DNA from 2 places in the Geobacillus sp. GHH01 genome. Region 1 is predicted to be linked to the other one. Evidence: a T-box and tRNA genes for the amino acid it is inferred to sense, from the RefSeq annotation. Region 1 holds a T-box; the other holds one or more tRNA genes.

Region 1 (13,859 bases):
AATATTGGCCGTTACGTATACTTTGGCTCCGTATCGATTGGCAAATTCGACCCCTTCGCGAATTTCCTCGATCGTAAAGTTGTCGGCGTTGGCGCGCAAGCTGTACTCTTGGCCTCCGATAAAGACGGCGTCTGCGCCGTAATGGACGGCGATTTTCAGTTTTTCCAAGTTGCCGGCCGGGGCGAGCAGCTCTGGCTTTTTCACAATGACGCGCTTGCCGTCAATGATTTCGGAGATGCGATCATTTTTTAAAAGCATGCTGCTTCCCTCCTTTTCTCAATAAATGGTCTCTTTGAAGAAAAATCCGGTGTCGATGCGGCGATGCGGCGGCTGAAGCGCTTCAACGGCCGCAAGCAGCTCCTCTTTTTCCCGTTCGTACCGCTCGCGGTCATCGGCGCATAAATCGATGGCGCGGCGGTACAGCTTCGTCACTTCGGTAATGTAGCGCGGCTCGTGCAAAATCCCGTCAATTTTAAAGCTGTCGATGCCGGCCTCGACCATGTCGCCGAGCTCATCGATCATGCAAACATCGTTCGGGCTCATAATATGCGTGCCGTTTTCGTCTTCAAAAATCGGATATTTGTTGTCGCGCTCTTTGTCGTAAAGAAACATCCCTTTTTCGTACTTCTTCCGTTCAACTTCCATCACTTTCTCTTGATATTCAAAATAGCTGCCGATCAGCGAGCGCTTCGATTGGTACATGCACATCGCGCCGTGCACTTGCACCTCGATTTCCACTTCGGCATGGGCTTTGATTTCCAAAATGGCGTCCATGTTCAACTCGCGGGCCAAGACGGCGCGCTTCGCCCCTTTCCGGCCCCAATAGTTGCACGCATACCAGTTCGTCGCTGTCGTCTCCGTGCTCCAGTGGAGCTTCATGTGCGGCGCCGTTTCTCGGACAGTCAAGAGCACCGCGGGATCGCCGAAGACGATGGCATCGGCGCCGACATCAGCCAAAAACGCGACGTAGTCGCCAAGCTCGTCCACTTTATCGTTATGGAAAATGGCGTTCATCGCCACATACACGTTCATGCCGCGCCGGTGGGCGGCTTTGACGGCGGCAGCGACATCATGGCGGGAAAATTCGCCGGCAAGCCGCAAACCGTAGCGCTGCTCGCCAATGATGACCGCGTCCGCTCCGGCTTCAGCCAGCTCGTCGATATGGGCAACGCTCGTCGGCGTCACGAGCAATTCGGGTTTTTTCACTGTTCTTCACCTCGTTTTTTCGATATGGCGAGCCCATCGCCGACCGGAATGATGACCGTATCATAACCGCTTCGACTCATGAGCCACTCATTGTAGCGGCGAATTTTTCGGGCGATGTTCCAAAGCCGTCGATTGTCCGCCGGCGCTTCGGCGGCGACGAGCCCCTTAAACAGGACGTTGTCGCTGATGATGAGGCCGCCTGCAGCCACAAACGGCTCATAGAGCGTAAAAAAGCGCTCATATTGCCCTTTGGCGGCATCAATAAACAGCACATCAAACGGCGCGGCGGCCGCCACACCGGCCTCGACCGCGAGCGCATCGCCCAACACCGACTCGATTTGCCGCTTGGTGTTCGTCTTTTCGATGTAAAAACGGGCGCGCTCATACCGCTCCCGGTCTTTTTCGATCGTCACAATGCGCGCGTCCGGCAGCGCCTTTGCCATCCGGATCGCCGAATAGCCGATCGCCGTGCCGATTTCCAAAATGCGGCGCGGCCTGATCAGCTTCAAGATGAATAACAGCACTTCGACGCTCACCGGATCCATGATCGGTATGCGGTGCCGATAGGCGTACTGCTCCATCTCCTCAATGTCCTCATCCGGCGCCGGACGCAGCTTTTGCAAGTACGAAACAATGTCATTGGAAAGCAAGAGGAATTCCTCCCTGCCGTCAGCAAACTGAAAAGCGCTCGCCAAAGTTGAACTATATAGATGCAACGAAGAAGTTTAATATATCCTTGACGGAAAAGCGGTTTGCCCATTTTCGACTGACGGAGGCAAGCCTGTGGCTTGCCTCCGTCACGCCTTGGCGTGACGGAAGACCGAACAACCGGCCTGCTTCACAGACCCATATATGGGTCTTTAAGCGGCGTTGTTCGGTCGCCCGACAGTCGATCAAATACTCGGGAAAAACTACAAATGGTAAAGCTTCCAATTGCATCTATATACAACCCGGCATTTGCGCTTTGTCGTCATGAAAAATAAGAGCCGCAAAGGACTCTTATCGTTGGTCTGTTCAACTATACTACCATAAAACAGCGGAAAAGCGAAGCCGTTTCACCCCACCGGCCATTACCTTCCGTTTTGACCTATTGTTTTCCAATATGCTTCGCCTTTTCCCGGTTATGCTCGGCCAACGTTTTCGTAAAAATGACCTCGCCGCCCGGTGTCGCCAAAAAGTATAAATAGTCGGTCGCCGCCGGTTCAAGCGCCGCTTCGATCGACATTACGCCGGCGTTGGCGATCGGCCCCGGCGGCAGCCCTTTATGAATGTACGTGTTGTACGGCGAATTGACCTGCAAATCTTTATACAACACACGCTCTTTATGTTCGCCAAGGGCGTACAAAACGGTCGGGTCGGTTTGAAGCGGCATGCCGCGGTGCAGCCGATTGTAAAACACGCTGGCGATTTTTTGGCGGTCAGCTTTTTCCGTCGCCTCTTCCTCAATGAGCGACGACATCGTCAACAGCTGATGCGGCGACATGTTCTTTTCTTTCATCGCTGCCTTATATGTGTCAAGCACAGCTGCCGTTTTCGCCACCATCGCCTCAATGATCTCTGAGAGCGGCGGCTTTTCGTCAGCAAACACATACGTCGCCGGGAACAAGTAGCCTTCCAGCGGATAGCGGATGCCTTTCCGAAAAATATCATCAGTCAACAAATCCGGGTGCATTTTCATCAGCCGTTCGATATACGCGCGATCGTTAAGCAATTTCATAATCTGTTCTTGTTTGTACCCTGTTTTCGCGGCAATGAGGTCAGCGATTTGCACCAATTGCGACCCTTCCGGAACGGTCAGCTTCAATCCGATTTTTAGCGATTTCCCCGTTTTTAACAGCTCAATGATGCGCGCCATTGGCATCGCCCGCGTCAACTCATACTCCCCAGCCTGGAAGCCGGATTCATTTTTCCAGCGGACATATAAGCGAAACACGGCCGCGCTTTTAATGAGCCGCTTTTGTTCGAGCTGCTCGGCAATCGCCGCCGCCGATGAACCGATCGGAATCGAGACATGGACCGGGGTGCGGTCATTCGGGTCGACGGGCTTAAGCGCTGAACGGATGTATAAGAAACTGCTGGCGCCGGCAATGACAAACGCCGCCAGCAGAACAGCACAGACAATCAAGACGATTTTCCGCACAAGCCGCGCCTCTGGCGCCCTAAAATCGTTCTGTTTCATCTTTGTCCTCCTTTCACCCGGCCATATTATACTACAAAGTTCCGCATTTTTCGCCCTTGACGGTCAAAAAATGCAAAGCCAGGGGAGGAAACGCGCCGGTCAATCGAAGCCCTTCGCAACATTTGTCGGACAAACAAGAAGATGTCTGAACCATTGCATGGAACACAACTTATCGTTTCTCAGCACATAATACGACAATAAGAAAAGGGGCCCCGATCCTTTTGGCCCCCTCTGCTGTCCGTTATTCGCCGTCTTCCTCTTCCTGTTCAGCACAAAACGTATTCCATACTTCTTCGATCATGTCCCACTCTTCTTCCGTCTCGATTGGGAGCAGTTCGCCTTCTTTGTTCTCATCCCCAGGGATGAAGGCGGAAACGTGCACTTCCGTCTCGCCGTCCTCGTCTTCGGCTTCGACGCCGACCGGATAGTAAAACACATACGATTTGCCGAAATCATCTGATTCAAACGTAAACAAAATTTCGCACAGCTGCTCGTTGCCATGTTCGTCGACAACCGTAATATGACGGTCTCCGTGTTCCATGTTTTCTCCTCCAATTTATCGTTTACTGTCCAAATATGACTGCAAAATGACGGCCGCCGCCATTTTGTCGATCACTTTCCGCCGCTTTTTCCGGCTGACGTCGGCAGCGATCAACATCCGTTCGGCGGCCATCGTCGACAGCCGTTCATCCCAAAGCACAACGGGCAAAGAAAACTCCTCGCGCAATTTGGCGGCGAACCGCTCGCTTGCCTCAGCGCGCGGCCCGAGCGTGCCGTTCATGTTTTTCGGCCACCCGACGACAATCGTATCGACGCCGTACTCATCGATGATGGCGCGCAGCCGCTTTAAGCCGTAGTCGCCGCGCTCCGTATCAATGGCGATCGTTTCCAATCCTTGCGCTGTAAGGCCGAGTTCGTCGCTAACGGCAACGCCGAGCGTTTTCGTTCCCAAATCTAATCCTAGCGTCCGCATCAGGTTAATCCTTTCGTTGCCCCTGTAAATAGAATTTCACCAATTCCTCGATTAATTCGTCGCGTTCGATTTTGCGGATGAGCGCGCGCGCATCTTTATGGCGCGGAATGTAAGCCGGGTCGCCGGACAGCAGGTAGCCGACAATTTGGTTGATCGGGTTGTAGCCTTTTTCTTGCAAGGCGTCATACACCGTCAACAACACTTCGCGGACATTCGTTTCCGCCGGCTCTTCGGAAAAATGAAACTGCATCGTTTGATCAAACGAGCTCACCGTTTCCACCTCGCTCTTTGTTCGGGCCATCCCCTTCTCTTACATCCATTGTACACGATCCGCGCCCATTTAGGAAATGGATTTCACCCACGTTTCGACATAGTTGAGCGCCTCGGCGACTTTCTGCGCATCTTTGCCGCCTGCCTGCGCCAAATCCGGCCGTCCGCCGCCTCCTCCGCCGCAGCGTGACGCCACTTCTTTCACCAGTTTGCCGGCGTGGAATCCTTTTTTCACCAAATCGTCCGTTACTGCGGCAATCAGTTGCACTTTTCCGCCCTGGGCGGACGCCAACACGATGACCGCCGTGCCGAGCTTTTGTTTCAAATCATCAGCCATGGCCCGCAGTTGGTTCATGTCATTGGCCTGCACTTTTGCCGCCAACACCGGCACGCCGTTTACATCTTTCACTTGACGGGTGAGGTGCTCAGCTTCCATATGGGCGAGGCGGGCAGCAAGCGATTCATTTTCGCGCTCGAGCTCTTTCAGCACGGCAAACAGTCCGTCAAGACGCGCATTCAATTCTTTCGGGCTTGTTTTCAGTTTTTGCGCCGCCTCTTGCAAAATAGCAAGCTGTTCGCTCATAAAGCGGTATGCCGCTTCCCCGGTCACCGCTTCAATCCGGCGCGTGCCGGCGCCGATGCCGGACTCGGAGACGATTTTAAACAACCCGATGGCTGATGTGTTGGGCACATGGCAGCCGCCGCACAGCTCGAGGCTGTAGTCGCCGACTTTGACGACGCGGACGATGTCGCCGTATTTTTCGCCAAACAGCGCCATCGCGCCCATCGCTTTCGCTTCCTCGAGCGGTTTATAAAAAATGTCAACCGGGAGGCTTTTCCAAATTTGTTCGTTGACGATGGCTTCGATGCGCTCGAGCTCCTCTGGCTTCACTTGCCCAAAATGGGTGAAGTCAAAACGAAGCCGGTCCGGGGCGACAAGCGACCCCGCTTGGTTGACATGGCGGCCGAGCACGTCTTTTAGCGCTTGATGGAGCAAATGGGTCGCCGTATGGTTTTTTACGATGCGCATCCGCTTTGCTTCATCGACGCGCGCCGTATAGCGGGATCCTTTTTTCACCGTTCCGCGTTCGACGATGATCGCATGAAGATGTTGGCCGTTCGGCGCTTTTTGCACATCTTTGACGACTGCTGTTCCTGTTTCGCTTTCAAACACGCCTTGGTCAGCGATTTGTCCGCCGCTTTCGGCGTAAAATGGCGTCACATCGACGATGATTTGCGCCTCTTCGCCGGCTTTCACTTCCTCGACAAGCCGCCCGTCTTTGACGATGGCGATGACCGTCGATGCGGCAACAAGCTCATCGTAGCCGACAAACCGGCTTTCATCTTTAATGTCACCGAGCACTCCGCCTTGGACTTGCATCGAATCGACATCTTGCCGGGCCGCGCGCGCCCGTTCGCGTTGCCGCTCCATCTCGCGCTCAAATCCGGCATGGTCGACCGTCATGCCCGCTTCAGCGGCGTACTCTTCCGTCAGCTCGATCGGAAAGCCGTACGTATCATACAGGCGGAACGCTTCCTCGCCCGGAATGACACGGCTTCCTTGCTCTTTCGCCTTTTCGATCACCTCCGCCAATATGGCGAGCCCTTCATGGAGCGTTTCATGGAACCGTTCTTCTTCCGTCCGGATGACGCGGGCGATGAAATCGGCTTTTTCTTTCACCTCCGGATAGTAGTCGTGCATAATCTCGCCGACGACCGGGACGAGTTCGTACATAAACGGACGTTCAATGCCGATATGTTTCGCATAGCGCACCGCGCGGCGGAGCAGGCGGCGCAGCACATAACCGCGGCCCTCATTTGACGGCAGCGCCCCGTCGCCGATCGCGAACGTCACGGCGCGAATATGGTCGGCGATCACCTTAAAAGCGACGTCTTTGTCCGGATCTTCGCCATACCGCTCGCCGGCGATCTGCTCGGTCGCGCGGATGATCGGCAGGAACAAGTCGGTTTCAAAGTTCGTCGGCACGTCTTGCAAAATCGAGCACATCCGCTCCAAGCCCATGCCGGTGTCGATGTTTTTCTTCGGCAGCGGCGTGTACGTGCCGTCCGGGTTATGGTTAAACTGCGAAAAGACAAGGTTCCATACTTCTAAATAGCGGTCATTTTCCCCGCCTGGGTACAGCTCCGGATCGTTCGGGTCGTTGCCGAACGCTTCGCCGCGGTCGTAAAAGATTTCCGTGTTCGGACCGCTCGGGCCTTCGCCGATGTCCCAGAAGTTTCCTTCAAGGCGAATGATTCGCTCTTTTGGCAAGCCGATTTCGTTGCGCCAAATGTTGTACGCTTCCTCGTCTTCCGGATGGACGGTAACGGACAACCGTTCCGGATCAAAACCGATCCATTTGTCGCTCGTCAAAAACTCCCATGCCCAATGGATCGCTTCGCGCTTGAAGTAATCGCCGATCGAAAAGTTGCCGAGCATTTCAAAAAACGTATGGTGGCGCGCCGTTTTCCCGACGTTTTCGATGTCGTTGGTGCGGATCGATTTTTGCGCGTTGCAAATGCGCGGGTTTTCCGGAACGATGCGCCCGTCAAAGTATTTTTTCAACGTCGCGACGCCGCTGTTGATCCACAACAGCGACGGGTCGTCGACCGGAATGAGCGATGCGCTCGGCTCAACCGCATGGCCTTTTTCTTGGAAAAACTCTAAAAACATGCGCCGCACTTGGGCGGATGTCAGCTTTTTCATGATGATCCTCCCCTTTCGCCTTTTATATAAAAAAACTCCCATCCCCTGCAGGGACGAGAGTTATGCTCGCGGTACCACCCTGTTTATGGGCAAAAAACGCCCATCACCTCTTTGGCCGTAACGCAGCCTTGCGTCAGGTTTTGCCTGCGCTCCGGATTAGCCTTCTGTTGCCCTTCATCTGGAATTTCTTTCAGCCGCGGAAATTCCTCTCTGTGCGCGAACTCGCGCGTTAAGATGGACTGCAACATACTCGATCCGTCATCGCGTTATGTATTCGCTTTTTTCATTGAAAGATTATAGACAAGCAGAGAGCATTTGTCAATGCGAAGCATAATGCTCTTTCCAATGGGCGATGGCCACTTTCAGCACCGCCGCCGTCGGAACGGCAAGAATGAGGCCGAGCACGCCGGCGAGTTCACCGCCGGCAAAGAGGGCGAGCATAATGGCAAGCGGATGCATATGCACGCTTTTGCCGACGATCAGCGGCGACAAAACGTTCCCTTCTAAAAACTGCAAGGTAAAAATGATGACAAGCACGATCACGACCATTTTCAGCGAGACGGTGGCAGCCAAAATGACCGCTGGAACGGCGCCGATCAGCGGGCCAAAATACGGGATGATGTTCGTCACGCCAATGACAAAGCCGAGCAACAGCGGATAATCCATGCCGGCAAGCCACAAGCCGAGCGCCGCCGCCAGACCGATCGCCGCACAGACGAACAGCTGGCCGCGAATGTAGCCGCCGAGCGATTCATCGACATCCTTCAAAAACGCCATCCCCGGCCCACGCCACCGCTTCGGTGTCATGTACCAAACCGCTTTTTTCAACACATCGATATCTTTTAACATATAGAAGACGATAAACGGAATGATCAACAGCGTCGCCGCCGAACCGATGAACGATTTGGCGGCATGAATCGCCATCGCGACGGCGGCCGCCGCTGCTTGCTCGATCTCGGCAAACATCCCCTCGATGCGTGTGTGCACCTCAAGCGGCCAATTCGACGTCTCGTCGTGGATGTGGCGCACCCATTGGCGGTATGTATTCATCAAAGACGGCAGCTGTTCATCCAGTTCACGCAACTGGGCGATGAATAGCGGCACGCCGCGGTACAAGCCGTAGCCGACCAAACCGAAAAACAACAAATAAATCAACAAAATGGCAAGGGCGCGCGGCATTCCTTTGCGATGGATGGATTCCACAAGCGGGTAGAGCAAATACGTAATAAACGACGCCAGCAAAAACGGCGTCAACACCGTTGCGATAAAATCAATGACCGGCCGCCAAACGTCTTTCATTCGAACGATCAAATAGATGATTGCCGTAATCAGCAGCCATTTTCCGATGCGAAAGAACGACAGCCATTGTTGCTCGCCCATCGCCACACCTCCTACCGTTTAGTGTAGGAGATGCGGCGGGAAATATGCCTTCACCGCTTTTAGCACTATTTGACAGCCACAAGGCGACGCCCCCGCGCAAAGGCGAGGGCGAGCGCCGTCAGCGGATCGCTTGCATCAAGCGGCGGCGCATCCTCCGCATCGTGCGACCGTTCATCCAATCGTTTCGTTGGGCGAGCTGATAAGCGGCGACGCCTAATCCGACTGCTAACAGCGACGTCATCATCCGGTTCATGCGTGTCCCCCCTAAAATTGGATCGTGCGTTCGTGGTCGTCAAACAAGTCGTCAAGGGAACTCAACGTTCCGTCTTCTTCCACTTGATGGGCGTGGATCATCCCTTTCGAGACGGACAGCTCAATAAAGCAATCCCAGCAGTAGTACTGGTTGACGCCGATTTTCCCTAAATTTTTTCGTTTGCAATTCGGGCAAATGAGCATGGACAGCCACTCTCCTTACATCGTTGTTTCCACGGTGACCACGCCTTCTCTGGCGGTGAACGGAGCGAGCTCCATTCGTTTCTTTCCTTCGGTCAAATCGGAAAAAAATCCCTCGCTGATCTCGTATCCGTCAATTTTGCCCAATTGCCCGTCAAAATATACGTCATCCAACAGTCCGATCGTTGTTCCGTCCGCGGCGACAACCATGCTGCCGGCGAGGCCGCGTTCGCCGTAAAGAGAGTGGCCGCTGTCAGGAGAAGGAAACGGCTGGAAGCTATCTGCATCACAGATGATGACTCGGTCGTTTTCGAACGACTGCACGGCTGAAAGCGGCAAATAGCGGCGGCGGCCGAACAAACCGCCCTGTTCCGCGACAAGCCCTTTGACCGCGCCGTGGCTGGTAAACCAAATGTCAGCGATCGTTCCGACCATTTTTCCCGTCGTTTGTTCATAAATGGGAAGGCCCTTGATGTCGGAAAACGTCCGCATCGTTCTCCCACCTTTCCAGCCACCTTTAGCTTGGCTCATCGCCCATAAAGTCATACGGCGTAACGTTTTCCATCCCCATGTTCGCCTCTTCAAACGGCAGTTCGACCTCGACAAACGGAGCCGTCGCCCCCGCCAGCTTCTCAGCGAGCGCCGTCTGGCGCGCTCCGTCGCTTTGTTTTGCGACGCCGAATCGAAACGCTTCCTCTTCCCCGCATAAAACGAGAAACTGCTTGCTTCTTGTCACCGCAGTATACAACAAATTCCGTTTCAACATCCGGTAATAGTTTTTGACGACGGGCAAAATGACGATTGGAAACTCGCTTCCTTGCGCCTTATGAACCGAACAGCAGTACGCATGGGTGATTTGTCCTAAATCTTGCCGTGTGTACGTCACTTCAATGCCATCAAACGAGACGACGAGCAAGTCTTGCTTTTCCGTATTTTCTTTGGCGTAAAAAATGGCAACGATTTCGCCGATGTCGCCGTTAAACACATTGTCTTCCGGTTGATTGACGAGCTGCAGCACCTTATCGCCGACGCGGTAGACGACCTCACCGACCGACAGCTCCCGCTTCCCCTCAGCCGGCGGGTTGAACAGCTCTTGAAGCGCTTTGTTCAATTGGTCAATGCCCGCTGGACCACGGTACATCGGGGCGAGCACTTGAATATCTTTGACGGAAAACCCTTTTTTGCGCGCGTTGTCCGCTATTTGCCGCACGACATCGACGACCTGGCCCGCACGGCAGCGGATGAAGGAACGGTCTGCCTTCGGAGCGGTCAAATCGTCCGGCACGACGCCGCGCTTCATCTTATGGGCAAGCTCGATGATCGATGATCCTTCCGCCTGGCGATACACCTCGGTCAACCGAGCGAACGGAATGACGCCTGAAGAGAGCAAGTCTTTCAGCACTTGCCCTGGCCCGACGGATGGCAATTGATCCTCATCGCCGACGAAAATGACTTGCATGCCGTTTGGCACGGCTTTTAACAGCTGGTTGGCGAGCCACGTGTCGACCATCGACATCTCATCGATGACAAGCAGCTTGCCGGAAATCGGTTCGTTCTCGTCGCGGCTGAACCCTTCCGCCCCATTCCAGCCGAGCAAGCGGTGGATCGTCGCCGCCGGCAGCCCGGTCGCCTCGCTCATCCGCTTCGCCGCTCGGCCGGTCGGTGCGGCCAGCAGCACCGGAAACGGCTCGCCTTGTTTGTAGTCAGCCGGGTCAAGAGACAGGCCGTTTAGGGCGGCAAACAGCTCGACGATGCCTTTGATGACCGTCGTTTTCCCCGTTCCCGGACCGCCGGTCAAAATAAACAGCGGCGAAGAAAGCGCTTGTTGGATCGCTTCCCTTTGCTGGGGGGCATATTGCATGCCAAGCCGTTCCTCAAGCGCCCCAAGCGCCAGCAAAAACTCCGACTCGGCAAACGCCGACGGCGGCGTCTGCCCGAGCAGCCGCTTAATGTTGGAGACGATCCCTTTCTCGGCGAAGTAAAGGGAAGGGAGATAATAACGCCCTTGCTCGGCGATCAGCTTCCCTTCTTCGCTTAACATCAGAAGCGTTTGGCTGATCGCTCGTCCATCCACCGCACCGCTCAGCCTTCCGTCAAGCAGCTCCCCGATGCGCTCCATCAGCTCTTCCTCGCGCAAATAAACGTGCCCTTCCTGCAAGCACGCCTGTTCAAGAACAAACAACGAGGCGGCGCGCAGCCGGGCCGGATGGCTGCCGGAAATGCCGAGCTGGCGCCCGATTTCATCAGCGCGGCCAAAGCCGATCCCTTCGATATCCTCAACGAGCTGGTACGGGTTCTCGTGGATGATGTCAACCGCTTCTTCGCCATACGCTTGGTAAATTTTCATGGCCAGCTGCGGGCCAAAACCGAGCTGGGCGAGGGCGATCATCGTTTGCTCAAGCCCTTCGTGGGCGCGAAGCGCATCGTACAGTTGCTTCGCCTTTTTTTTCGTCAGCTTCGGCACACGCTCTAGCGCCCTGGGGTCGCGCAAAATCGCGGCGATCGCGTTTTCGCCGAGCGTCTCGACAATCGCCGCAGCCGTTTTTTTGCCGATTCCTTTAAACAAACCGCTCGATAAATAATGAATGACTCCTTCTTTCGTGTTCGGAAGCTGTTTGCGGAACTGACTAGCCGCATATTGGCGGCCAAAACGCGGATGTTGGCGGAATTGTCCGTAAAAGATGTAGACGTCCCCTTCGTTTAAACGCGGAAAATAGCCGGTGACGACGACTTCCTCCTCAACGGGCGCTTCGTTCGTTTCCTCAACGCGCACGCGGACGACCGTGTACAATGTTTCCTCATTATGAAAAATGACCGCCAAGCACACTCCTTTAATGAACGTGCGTCCGTCAAGGGCGAGGATTTGTTGCTCTTGCAACAGCCATCCCCCTGCCTTTTTACGGCGCAAGCCGCTTTTCCATCAGTTTCTTTCCGTATCCGGCAAGCACGTGATCGGGCTTGGCTTCCAAGGCAGCGGCAAACATATTGCGGGCGGCATCGAGCTCATCTTTGTACGCATAAATGACGCCTAAATTGTAGTACGCATCAGCGTGGCGCGGATCGAGTTCCAACGTTTTTTCGAAATAACGCTTCGCCTCATCGACATAATCGAGCGTGGCGAGGCAAAGGCCAAGCTGAAACAGCGCTTCGGCATCCGTCTCGTTCAGCTCAGCCGCGCGCTGCAAATACGGCAGCGCCAGCCGCGGCATCTCGAGCCGCCATAAGGACATGCCGAGCATAAAATGCGTATCGGCATCGTCAAGACCAAGCCCTAGCGCGCGCTCAAACATATCTTTCGCTTTCGCGAACTGCTCACGCTTATAATGCACTGTACCCATGCCGTAATACGCGGCCGCCGCCTTCTTGTCAATTTTCAACGCCTGCCGGAAACAGTCAAGCGCCTTCTCTTCTTCACCGGCAGCAACGAGAACCGTGCCGATGTTAATGTACCCGGCCGGATCGTCCGGATGCTGTTCGACCGCAGCGGAAAAACAGCGGATGGCTTCCTCATACTTCCCCTCGCGCATATACGCCAAGCCTTGTTCGTTGAAATTGGCCACCGCCCATCCCCCCTGATTCAACGTGATTTTCAAGCAACGGCCCCCAGCCTAATAGCCTGATTGAAGATCGTGCGCACCGGCACATCCGTCAACCAACATACCAAAGCTTTTCGCCGTTGCGGAACACTTCATCGATCGTGCCGCCGCCGAGGCATTCCTCGCCGTTGTAAAAAACAACCGCCTGCCCCGGCGTCACCGCCCGCGCCGGCGCATCAAACACGACTTCCGCCCCGCCGTCCGCAAGCGGGTGGACCGTCACGCCGACATCAGGCTGACGATAGCGAAATTTCGCCGTGCAACGGAACGGCGCTTCCGGCTTGCGGTCAGACACCCAGTTGACATCGACCGCCTTTAGCGAGGTGGAATACAAATATTCGTTTTCAAACCCTTGGGCGACATACAGCACATTTTCGCGCACATCTTTGCCGACGACAAACCACGGTTCGCCGCTGCCGCCGATGCCAAGGCCGTGGCGCTGGCCGATCGTGTAATACATGACGCCGTCATGCCGCCCTTTCACTTCGCCATCGAGCGTTTTCATCACTCCCGGCTGGGCCGGCAAATAATGGCTCAAAAATTCTTTGAAATCGCGTTCACCGATAAAACAAATGCCCGTGCTGTCTTTTTTTCCAGCGGTGGCGAGCCCAGCCTCTTTCGCAATCCGGCGCACGTCCGCTTTCTGCAAATGGCCGATCGGAAACATCACTTTCGACAGCTGAGCTTGGCCGAGCTGGTTTAAAAAGTACGTTTGATCTTTGTTCGGGTCGGCTCCGCGCAGCATTTTATATTCGCCATCGCGAAACTCGACGCGGGCGTAATGGCCGGTTGCGATGTAATCGGCGCCGATCGACATGGCGTGCTCTAAAAACGCCTTGAACTTAATTTCCTTATTGCACATCACGTCCGGGTTCGGCGTGCGCCCGGCTTTGTATTCATTCAAAAAGTACGTAAACACTTTGTCCCAATACTGTTTTTCAAAATTGACCGCATAATACGGGATGCCGATTTGGTTGCAGACGCGCACGACATCTTCGTAGTCCTCAGTCGCCGTGCAAACGCCGTTTTCATCGGTGTCATCCCAGTTTTTCATAAAAATGCCGATCACATCATATCCTTGTTCTTTCAATAGCA
Region 2 (4,464 bases), 1.5 Mb from region 1:
GAATGAAAAAGTCTTGACAACAGGTCAACTTTCCTTATAATAAGACTTGTCCATTGTTGCCTAGTGGCTATGGCGGAGGGGAAACACCCGTTCCCATCCCGAACACGGAAGTTAAGCCCTCCAGCGCCGATGGTAGTTGGGGCCAGCGCCCCTGCAAGAGTAGGTCGCTGCTAGGCAATTTCGTGGAGGATTAGCTCAGCTGGGAGAGCACTTGCCTTACAAGCAAGGGGTCGGCGGTTCGATCCCGTCATCCTCCACCATCTTAATATAAAAGCTGACTTGCTTTCTCATCATCGTGGGGTGGAGCAAAGAGCCTTTGCTTCAACGAATCCGCTTCCAGTTGCCTCGACGCATCTGGCATCTTTGAATCAGCTTGTAGAGGAAGAGGCGACGAACAACAACGATAAGAGCATTGTGCAAATTAATTTACTTTCTTATCGCCGCGGGGTGGAGCAGTCCGGTAGCTCGTCGGGCTCATAACCCGAAGGTCGCAGGTTCAAATCCTGCCCCCGCAACCAAAATTGGTCCCGTAGTGTAGTGGTTAACATGCCTGCCTGTCACGCAGGAGATCGCGGGTTCGAGTCCCGTCGGGACCGCCATTCTTTCAAAATTGTGAAAGATGAAAAAATATGGCTCGGTAGCTCAGTCGGTAGAGACGAGCATCCGCATCGTCGAATCTGCTGCGAGTTGTCCCGACGCATCTGGCTTCTTCGAATGGGCTAGTAGAGGAAGGGACACAAAAATCATCAACGAACAAGGGAAAAATAAGATAAGGCTCGGTAGCTCAGTCGGTAGAGACGAGCATCTGCTTCATCGAATTCGCTTCGAGTTGCCTCGACGCATCCAGCATCGTCGAATCCGCTGGCAGAGGAAGAGGCACAAAGCGGTATCAATAGGCAGTGTGAAAAATATAATACGGCTCGGTAGCTCAGTCGGTAGAGCAAAGGACTGAAAATCCTTGTGTCGGCGGTTCGATTCCGTCCCGAGCCACCATTTTTATCATAGTTCCGAAAGAAGATTCCTGCTTCATGCAAAGCTAAGTGGGAGTAGTTCACAGACATGTCAGATGTTCAAACCACCCCGGCTTAGTTCAATGGGTAGCCACGAGCACTCGCATCGTCGAATCTGTTGCGAGTTGCCTCGACGCACAAGGCTTCCTTGAATGAGCTTGAAGAGGAAGAGGCACAACCAGGCAGACAACATGAATCACTAGCTAATTTTAAATGTGCCGGCTTAGCTCAATTGGTAGAGACGAGCATCGGCATCATCGAATTGGCTGCGAGTTGCCTCGACGCACAAGGCTTCCTTGAATGAGCTTGAAGAGGAAGAGGCACAACCAGGTAGACAACATGAGTCACTAACTAATTTTAAATGTGCCGGCTTAGCTCAATTGGTAGAGCAACTGACTTGTAATCAGTAGGTTGCGGGTTCAAGTCCTGCAGCCGGCATTCTTATTCCTTAATAACCTCTTAAGCCATTAAGACGGCAACCGCGAGCCATTAGCTCAGTAACGAGCGCTACATCTTCGAGTTCGCTTCGAGTTGTCCCGACGCATCTTGCTTCCTTGAATATGCTTGTAGAGGAAGGGACATCACTATCCTAGAGTGTTATCCAACTCGTGAGCCATTAGCTCAGTAGGTAGAGCATCTGACTTTTAATCAGAGGGTCGGAGGTTCGAGTCCTCCATGGCTCATCGTCTTGCGGAAGTAGTTCAGCGGTAGAACACCACCTTGCCAAGGTGGGGGTCGCGGGTTCGAGCCCCGTCTTCCGCTCCACTTCCGCCGGGGTGGCGGAATTGGCAGACGCACAGGACTTAAAATCCTGGGGTAGGTAACTACCGTGCCGGTTCGAGTCCGGCCCTCGGCACTTGTGCGCTCGTAGCTCAATTGGATAGAGCATCTGACTACGGATCAGAAGGTTAGGGGTTCGAATCCTCTCGAGCGCGTTTTGTCGGGAAGTAGCTCAGCTTGGTAGAGCACACGGTTCGGGTCCGTGAGGTCGCAGGTTCAAATCCTGTCTTCCCGATTTATCATGGGGCCTTAGCTCAGCTGGGAGAGCGCCTGCTTTGCAAGCAGGAGGTCATCGGTTCGATCCCGATAGGCTCCACCTTTTGACTTAAATTTGGCGGTGTAGCTCAGCTGGCTAGAGCGTACGGTTCATACCCGTGAGGTCGGGGGTTCGATCCCCTCCACCGCCACCATTATCGGACCTTTAGCTCAGCTGGTTAGAGCAGACGGCTCATAACCGTCCGGTCGTAGGTTCGAGTCCTACAAGGTCCACCATTATTATTGTTGCTTTTTTGGAGGAGTACCCAAGTGGTTGAAGGGGTCGGTCTTGAAAACCGAGAGGCGCCGCAAGGCGCGCGGGGGTTCGAATCCCTCCTCCTCCGCCATGCACTTTAAAATCATGCCGGCTTAGCTCAATTGGTAGAGACGAGCATTCGCATCGTCGAATCTGCTGCGAGTTGTCCCAACGCATCCTGCTTCTTTGAATAAGCTTGCAGAGGAAGGGACACCGAGCATTTGACTTCCTCGAATTAGCTGGGAGAGGAAGAGGCACAACCAGGCAGACAACATGAGTCACTAACTAATTTTAAATGTGCCGGCTTAGCTCAATTGGTAGAGACGAGCATCGGCATCATCGAATTGGCTGCGAGTTGCCTCGACGCACAAGGCTTCCTTGAATGAGCTTGAAGAGGAAGAGGCACAACCAGGCAGACAACATGAATCACTAGCTAATTTTAAATGTGCCGGCTTAGCTCAATTGGTAGAGCAACTGACTTGTAATCAGTAGGTTGCGGGTTCAAGTCCTGCAGCCGGCACCAGATCGAGGCGACTATGGCGAAGTGGTTAACGCACCAGATTGTGGCTCTGGCATGCGTGGGTTCGATTCCCACTAGTCGCCCTTTTCATTATATTCTATATTTGCGTGTGTAGTTTAGTGGTAAAACCTCAGCCACGAGCATTCGCATCATTGAATTAGCTTCGAGTTGCCTCGACGCATCCAGCTTCTTTGAATCGGCTGGCAGAGGAAGGGGCATGGAAGAGCGTGGCAGATGTTGACTCCAAATGATATGCGTGTGTAGTTTAGTGGTAAAACCTCAGCCACGAGCATTTGCATCATTGAATTAGCTTCGAGTTGCCTCGACGCATCCAGCTTCCTCGAATTAGCTTGCAGAGGAAGAGGCATGAAAGATTGTGATGGGTGTTTCATCAAAAATTATGCGGGTGTAGTTTAGTGGTAAAACCTCAGCCTTCCAAGCTGATGTCGTGGGTTCGATTCCCATCACCCGCTTTTTATGGGCCTATAGCTCAGCTGGTCAGAGCGCACGCCTGATAAGCGTGAGGTCGGTGGTTCAAGTCCACTTAGGCCCATTATTTTCCATTGAATGTTTTTTGGCTATTCGCTATAATAATGGGCGAACAATGCCCCATCGTTCCACAGCAAAAGCGGAGCGACGAGCTTCACATCTTCGAATTCGCTGCGAGTTGCCTCGACGCATCTCGCTTCCTTGAATTAGCTGGCAGAGGAAGAGGCAACGAGCACATTTGGAAGATGTGCATAACATATAGTTATTCATCATTCCGCAATAGCTCAGCGGTAGAGCAACCGGCTGTTAACCGGTAGGTCGTAGGTTCGAATCCTACTTGCGGAGCCATGTTACGGAGAAGTACCCAAGTGGCTGAAGGGGACGGTTTGCTAAACCGTTAGGTCGCAGTTTTGCGGCGCGCGGGTTCAAATCCCGCCTTCTCCGCCATAATGGCCCGTTGGTCAAGTGGTTAAGACACCGCCCTTTCACGGCGGTAACACGGGTTCGAATCCCGTACGGGTCACTGGTTGCTGGCACCAGAGATTCTGGTGCCCTTTTGTACAATTTCTTTTGTCGATTTTTGCGTTTTTTTCTTGCGATGCGTGTGGAAGTCTGTTATAATGTCTCTCGTTAGCTTTAAAATTATGTTATGATGCTTGGGGACAACGCAGTGTTTCGTTTCGTTAAAGAACGAGGCATTGCGTTTTTTTATTTATCACCCTAAACCGAGAAGACCCCCACTTCCACGCGTGAGCGTAGGTGGGAGAGCGTTCAAGTAGGGAGGGAGTCCCCCGTTTCCAACGGCAGGAAAGTGGGGGGAGAAGATCAAACGAACAATTGGGCGTCGGCTTCGCCGCCATGAATTTGCACAAACATCGTTTGGATGGCTTGAAGCTGGCGCTTGGCGGTTTCTTCTGGCGTTGATGGGAGAAAGTAAACGATTTGCAAAGCGTTTTTCGTTTCTCTCGTCACGGCGGTCCGCTCCGAATCGACGATCGGACTGCCAAACGGCCCTCGTTCATCTTTGCTGACGAGTTTGTTGGCAAAGTTGACTGTGCGGCCGTTTAACGCGATGTATTCATCTTGTTCCGTGCCGATCGTGAGCGTCACTGTCCCGTTGATGCGGTCTAGATCATAGATGCCGAGTGGAATTT

Evidence for each region. The T-box of region 1 lies ahead of alaS (alanine--tRNA ligase). A T-box ahead of a tRNA ligase gene usually reads a tRNA of that ligase, here a tRNA-Ala.
Region 2: it encodes a tRNA-Ala, which carries the amino acid that the T-box ahead of alaS (alanine--tRNA ligase) is inferred to sense. The anticodon was not compared.

Annotation. Positions count from the first base shown of each region.
Region 1 covers NC_020210.1:2,610,429-2,624,287, forward strand. The annotation lists gene GHH_RS12915 (U32 family peptidase) at 1-258, opposite strand, end outside; gene GHH_RS12920 (peptidase U32 family protein) at 277-1,206, opposite strand; gene GHH_RS12925 (O-methyltransferase) at 1,203-1,856, opposite strand; gene mltG (endolytic transglycosylase MltG) at 2,294-3,385, opposite strand; gene GHH_RS12935 (DUF1292 domain-containing protein) at 3,627-3,926, opposite strand; gene ruvX (Holliday junction resolvase RuvX) at 3,942-4,358, opposite strand; gene GHH_RS12945 (IreB family regulatory phosphoprotein) at 4,363-4,629, opposite strand; gene alaS (alanine--tRNA ligase) at 4,699-7,335, opposite strand; T-box leader at 7,382-7,606, opposite strand; gene GHH_RS12955 (AI-2E family transporter) at 7,654-8,715, opposite strand; gene GHH_RS18440 (YrzQ family protein) at 8,834-8,968, opposite strand; gene GHH_RS12960 (hypothetical protein) at 8,980-9,171, opposite strand; gene GHH_RS12965 (PRC-barrel domain-containing protein) at 9,187-9,660, opposite strand; gene GHH_RS12970 (ATP-dependent RecD-like DNA helicase) at 9,686-12,046, opposite strand; gene GHH_RS12975 (tetratricopeptide repeat protein) at 12,066-12,728, opposite strand; gene mnmA (tRNA 2-thiouridine(34) synthase MnmA) at 12,817-13,859, opposite strand, start outside.
Region 2 covers NC_020210.1:509,975-514,438, forward strand. The annotation lists rRNA gene rrf (5S ribosomal RNA) at 60-176, shown strand; tRNA gene GHH_RS02550 (tRNA-Val) at 185-260, shown strand; tRNA gene GHH_RS02555 (tRNA-Met) at 442-518, shown strand; tRNA gene GHH_RS02560 (tRNA-Asp) at 524-599, shown strand; tRNA gene GHH_RS02565 (tRNA-Phe) at 918-993, shown strand; tRNA gene GHH_RS02570 (tRNA-Thr) at 1,376-1,448, shown strand; tRNA gene GHH_RS02575 (tRNA-Lys) at 1,621-1,693, shown strand; tRNA gene GHH_RS02580 (tRNA-Gly) at 1,701-1,775, shown strand; tRNA gene GHH_RS02585 (tRNA-Leu) at 1,781-1,866, shown strand; tRNA gene GHH_RS02590 (tRNA-Arg) at 1,872-1,945, shown strand; tRNA gene GHH_RS02595 (tRNA-Pro) at 1,952-2,025, shown strand; tRNA gene GHH_RS02600 (tRNA-Ala) at 2,034-2,106, shown strand; tRNA gene GHH_RS02605 (tRNA-Met) at 2,124-2,200, shown strand; tRNA gene GHH_RS02610 (tRNA-Ile) at 2,206-2,282, shown strand; tRNA gene GHH_RS02615 (tRNA-Ser) at 2,302-2,392, shown strand; tRNA gene GHH_RS02620 (tRNA-Thr) at 2,749-2,824, shown strand; tRNA gene GHH_RS02625 (tRNA-His) at 2,832-2,904, shown strand; tRNA gene GHH_RS02630 (tRNA-Gly) at 3,224-3,294, shown strand; tRNA gene GHH_RS02635 (tRNA-Ile) at 3,301-3,374, shown strand; tRNA gene GHH_RS02640 (tRNA-Asn) at 3,584-3,658, shown strand; tRNA gene GHH_RS02645 (tRNA-Ser) at 3,665-3,757, shown strand; tRNA gene GHH_RS02650 (tRNA-Glu) at 3,762-3,833, shown strand; gene GHH_RS02655 (B3/4 domain-containing protein) at 4,136-4,464, opposite strand, start outside.